Regions from separate parts of the Leisingera sp. S2M4 genome, predicted to be linked through region 1. Evidence: riboswitches for the same ligand, from Rfam matches in the RefSeq annotation. Region 1 holds a riboswitch; the other holds the start of a gene.
The links. A riboswitch is a leader RNA that binds a small molecule or an ion and turns the genes downstream of it on or off. The one in region 1 is predicted to bind thiamine pyrophosphate.
Positions count from the first base shown of each region.

Region 2: linked by a shared signal. The riboswitch ahead of thiC (phosphomethylpyrimidine synthase ThiC) and the one ahead of thiB (thiamine ABC transporter substrate binding subunit) in region 1 are both predicted to bind thiamine pyrophosphate.

Region 1 is NZ_AP040861.1:1,463,032-1,465,874, forward strand. Features, by position in the region: gene ACZ52D_RS07125 (MerR family transcriptional regulator) at 1-40, shown strand, start outside; gene aroC (chorismate synthase) at 85-1,188, opposite strand; TPP riboswitch at 1,360-1,451, shown strand; gene thiB (thiamine ABC transporter substrate binding subunit) at 1,484-2,461, shown strand; gene ACZ52D_RS07140 (ABC transporter permease family protein) at 2,437-2,843, shown strand, end outside.
Region 2 is NZ_AP040861.1:662,441-665,283, forward strand. Features, by position in the region: gene bioB (biotin synthase BioB) at 1-905, opposite strand, end outside; TPP riboswitch at 1,115-1,243, shown strand; gene thiC (phosphomethylpyrimidine synthase ThiC) at 1,367-2,843, shown strand, end outside.

The DNA.
Region 1 (2,843 bases):
GCTTGGCGATCACAGCCAATGCGCCACCGAACACGGCTAGACGGCTCGGAGCTGCTGGAAAGCTCCCTTGTTAGAGCCTGAGAGTCAGCCGATACGGCCCTGATTCTCGCCGATCTGGCCACGGTGCAGCAGCAGGTGGTCCAGAATCACGCAAGCCATCATCGCCTCCGCCACCGGCACCGCGCGGATGCCGACGCAGGGGTCGTGGCGGCCCTTAGTGATGACCTCGGTGGCGGTGCCATCCTTGCGGATCGACTGGCGCGGAGTGAGGATCGAGGAGGTCGGCTTGACCGCGAAACGCACCACCACGTCCTGCCCGGTGGAAATGCCGCCAAGAATGCCGCCGGCATGGTTCGAGGAATAGACCGGCGCGCCGTCATTGCCCATGAAGATCTCGTCGGCGTTCTCCGATCCCTTTAGCCGGGCGGCGTTCATGCCCTCGCCGATCTCGACGCCCTTCACCGCGTTGATCGACATCATCGCCGCGGCCAGATCAGTGTCCAGCTTGCCGTAAATCGGTGCGCCAATGCCTGCGGGCACGCCGCGCGCGACCACCTCGACGACCGCGCCGACCGAGTCATGCGCCTTGCGCAGGCCCTGCAGATAGTCTTCCCAGTCCTGCACGGCCCCGGCATCCGGGATCCAGAAATCGTTCTGGTCGATCGCATCCCAGTCGAACCGGCTGCGGTCGATTTCCATCTCGCCCATCCGGGTCATGTAGCCCTTGATCTCCAGACCAGGCACCAGTGTCTTGATTGCTTCACGTGCAACACCGCCCGCCGCAACCCGCGCCGCGGTTTCGCGCGCCGAGGACCGGCCGCCGCCGCGGTAGTCGCGGTTGCCGTATTTCTGGAAATAGGTGATGTCGGCGTGGCCCGGACGGAAGGTCTGCGCGATCTCGCCATAGTCCTTTGAGCGCTGGTCGGTGTTCTCGATCATCAGCTGGATCGGCGTGCCGGTGGATTTGCCCTCGAACACGCCGGACAGGATCTTCACCGCGTCGGGTTCATTGCGCTGGGTGGTGTTCTTGTTCTGCCCCGGACGGCGCTTGTCCAGCCACTGCTGCAGCATTTCCGGCTCCAACGGGACGTTCGGCGGGCACCCGTCGACGGTAGCGCCAAGCGCGGGCCCGTGGCTTTCGCCCCAGGTGGTAACGCGGAAGAGGTGTCCAAAGCTGTTCATCGACATCGGGAAGGGTCTCCTTTGGGCCGTGCTTAGCGGGCGGGGGGCGCTCTCTCAAGGGGTTTCCTGCTGCGGCACAGGCGACCGGCACCGACCCCGGCGGCTCCGCCGGGATTTGGCGGCGCAAGACAGGCGGCGGAGTTTGCCTTGTCATTGCGGCGTACGGGGAATACTCTGCGCGCCACCTCGGGGTGCGCGCAGGCGCTGAGATGACACCCGTTGAACCTGAACCGGATCACACCGGCGGAGGGAAGGTACTGGACAGCCTCCACCCTTGCCCAAAGCCGCAAAGGAGGATGGCATGAAACATCTTGCATTTGCAGCGGGACTGCTGGGCGCCTCGGCAGCCTTTGCCGACACGCCCGAACTCACCGTTTATACCTATGACAGCTTCGTCTCCGAATGGGGCCCCGGCCCGGCCGTCGAGAAGGCGTTCGAGGAAGTCTGCGGCTGCGACCTGAAACTGGTCGGCGCAGGCGATGGCGCGGCACTGCTTGCGCGCATCAAGCTGGAGGGCGCACGATCCGAGGCCGACGTGGTTCTGGGCTTGGACACCAACCTGACCGCCGCTGCCAAGGCGACCGGCCTGTTCGCCGAGCATTCGGTCAGCGCCGACTACAGCCTGCCGGTTGAGTGGAACGACGCGACCTTTGTGCCCTACGACTGGGGCTACTTCGCCTTTGTCCACAACGCTGATGCCGCGGCGCCTGCCGATTTCAAGGCGCTGGCCGCCAGCGACAAGAAGATCGTGATCCAGGATCCGCGCTCCTCGACCCCCGGTCTGGGTCTGCTGATGTGGGTCAAGGCGGCCTACGGCGATGAAGCCCCCGCGATCTGGGAAGGGCTGGCCGACAACGTGGTGACGGTGACCAAGGGCTGGTCCGAAGCCTACGGCATGTTCCTGGAGGGCGAAGCCGACATGGTGCTCTCCTACACCACCTCTCCGGCCTATCACCTGATTGCCGAAGAAGACGGCACCAAGGCGGCTGCCGCGTTTGACGAGGGCCATTACATGCAGGTCGAAGTGGCCGGCAAGCTGGCTGGCTCCGACCAGTCGGAACTGGCCGACCAGTTCCTCGACTTCATGGTCTCCGATGCCTTCCAGTCGATCATCCCGACCACCAACTGGATGTACCCTGCCGTGACCCCGGCGGAGGGTCTTCCCAAAGGGTTTGAGACCCTGGCACAGCCGACCAAGTCGCTGCTGCTGTCCGAGGACGAGGCCGCCGCCGTGCGGGATACGGCGCTGGACGAATGGCTGAACGCGCTCAGCCAATAAGGGCAACGGCCGGGATCGGCGCGGCGCTTCTGGTTGCGGCGCTGATCCTGGGCACCCTCGCGGCGGTGGCCCTCAGGGCAGAAACCGGCAGCGGCCTTGCGACCAGTGACTGGTCCGCGCTGCGCTTTACCCTGACACAGGCCAGCCTGTCCGCGCTGCTGAGCGTCGGCCTCGCCATCCCGGTGGCCCGCGCGCTGGCGCGGCGGCGCTTTGCCGGGCGGCGGCTGCTGATCGCGCTTCTGGGCGCGCCGTTCATCCTGCCGGTGATCGTGGCGATCCTCGGTCTGCTGGCGGTGTTCGGACGCGCAGGCTGGCTGAGCGCGTTGCTGGGTCTGTTCGGGCTGGAGCCGGTGCAGATCTACGGGCTCCACGGGGTGGTGCT
Region 2 (2,843 bases), 800 kb from region 1:
TCCTCGGGGTTGTCGGCGGTCAGCAGCGTATCCCCCACGAAGATCGAGTTGGCGCCGGCAAAGAAGCACATCGCCTGCATCTCGTCCGACATGTCGGTGCGGCCTGCGGACAGGCGCACGTGGGACTTGGGCATCAGGATGCGGGCCAGCGCCACCGAGCGGACGAATTCGATCGGGTCCAGCTTCTCGACATTCGCCAGCGGCGTGTCGGCGATCGGGATCAGCATGTTGACCGGCACCGAATCCGGGTGCTGCTCCAGCGTGGCCAGCGCCAGCATCATGTCGATGCGGTCCATCTGCTGCTCGCCCATGCCGACAATGCCGCCCGAACACACCTTGATGCCCGCTTCGCGCACCTTGTTCAGGGTGTCGATCCGGTCCGCAAAGGTGCGCGTGGTGATGATTTCCTTGTAGTAGCGCTCGGAGGTGTCGATGTTGTGGTTGTAGTAATCCAGCCCGGCATCGCGCAGGCGGAACACCTGCTCCTCGTCCAGCATGCCCAGGGTCATGCAGGTTTCCATGCCCAGTTCCTTGACGCCCTTCACCATCGCCTCAAGCGCGGCCATGTCGCGGTCCTTGGGCGAGCGCCAGGCGGCGCCCATGCAGTAACGGGTCGCGCCGCCTTCCTTGGCTTTCTTTGCCTCCGCGATCACCCGCTGCACCTCGATCAGCTTGGAGGCCGAGAGCTGCGCGCCGTTGCGGGCGGACTGCGAGCAATAGGCGCAATCCTCGGCGCAGCCGCCGGTCTTGATGCTCAGGAGCTTGGATTTCTGGACCTGGTTGGGGTCGAAATACTGCCGGTGGACGCTGTGCGCATGGAACAGCAGGTCCATGAAGGGCTTGTTGTAGATCTCTTCCGCTTCTTCGCGGGTCCAGTCGGTCCGGATGGGTGCAGCGTCCAGCATGCTGTCTCCTGTGCTCATGTCCCTGCCATGCGCGGATGGCGTTGCGAAATTTTATAGATAACTTTGCCGCCCCCGATCAAGCGCCAAAGCGGCGGCGCAGCGATTTGCCACGAGGCGGACCGAAAATCCCAACTAACAACCTATTACTGCTATATAAAAATAATCTACAAAAATTCATGTTGACGCCACGGGCGCTGCTCCCTAACCCTAAAGCCACGCAGGGGAGTCCCGCCAAGGGGACTGAGAGGTGGACAGGAACGGCATCAGCCGGGCCGGTGAAGCGACCCTTTGAACCTGACCCAGTTGATACTGGCGTAGGAAGCTAGGCACGCTTGGCCACCGGGGATCGTACAGCCCCGCATGCCGCGCGATGACTGAACAAGGGGGCCGGTACACCCTCTGTTTCCCAGCCAAACCTCATCTGGTGTCTTTTCCGAGTCTCGGCTTCGAGGAGCACCAAAATGAACGTCCCAAACCCCAAGATCACCACGGGCGCCCTGCCCGCTTCGCGCAAGATCTACGTGAACGGCGAGGTCCACAAGGACATCCGCGTGCCCATGCGCGAAATATCCGTCCACCCCACCGCAGGCGAGGATCCGCTGCCGGTCTATGACAGCTCCGGCCCCTATACCGACCCGAACGTGCTGACCGACATCCGCCAGGGCCTGCCGCAGCTGCGCCGCCAGTGGATCCTCGACCGCGGCGACGTCGAAGAATACCAGGGCCGTGACGTGAAGCCGGAGGACAACGGGTTCGTCGAAGGCGACCGGCTGGTGCCGGAGTTCCCCGTGAAACCCACCCCCCTGCGCGGCAAAAACGGTGCCGCACCGACCCAGCTGGCCTATGCCCGTGCGGGCATCATCACGCCGGAGATGGAGTTCGTCGCAATCCGCGAAAACCAGCTGCGCGAGCTGTCGCCCTGCCACGGCAAGCGCGACGGCAATGACTTCGGCGCCAACATCCCCGACTACGTGACCCCGGAGTTCGTACGCCAGGAAATCGCCGCCGGCCGCGCCATCATCCCCGCCAACATCAACCACCCGGAAATCGAGCCGATGATCATCGGCCGCAACTTCCTGGTGAAGATCAACGCCAACATGGGCACTTCTGCCGTCACCTCCTCGATGGAAGAGGAAGTGGACAAGCTGGTCTGGGCGATCCGCTGGGGGGCCGACACGGTGATGGACCTGTCGACGGGCCGCAACATCCACAACACCCGCGAATGGATCATCCGCAACTCGCCGGTTCCGATCGGCACCGTGCCGATCTACCAGGCGCTGGAGAAGGTCAACGGCATCGCCGAGGACCTGACCTGGGAGGTGTTCCGCGACACGCTGATCGAGCAGGCGGAACAGGGCGTCGACTACTTCACCATCCACGCGGGCGTGCGTCTGCACATGGTGCCGATGACGGTGAACCGGGTCACGGGCATCGTCTCCCGCGGCGGCTCGATCATGGCGAAGTGGTGCCTGCATCACCACAAGGAGAGCTTCCTTTATGAACATTTCGAGGAAATCTGCGACATCTGCCGCCAGTATGATGTGAGCTTCTCGCTGGGCGACGGGCTGCGCCCCGGCTCGATTGCGGACGCCAATGACGAGGCGCAGTTTGCCGAGCTGGAGACCCTGGGCGAGCTGACCAAGATCGCCTGGGCCAAGGACTGCCAGGTGATGATCGAAGGGCCGGGCCATGTCGCCATGCACAAGATCAAGGAGAACATGGACAAGCAGCTGGAGTGCTGCCACGAGGCGCCCTTCTACACGCTTGGCCCGCTGACCACCGACATCGCGCCGGGCTACGACCACATCACCTCGGGTATCGGGGCGGCGATGATCGGCTGGTTCGGCTGCGCGATGCTGTGTTATGTGACGCCCAAGGAGCACTTGGGCCTGCCGGACCGCGACGACGTGAAGACCGGCGTCATCACCTACAAGATCG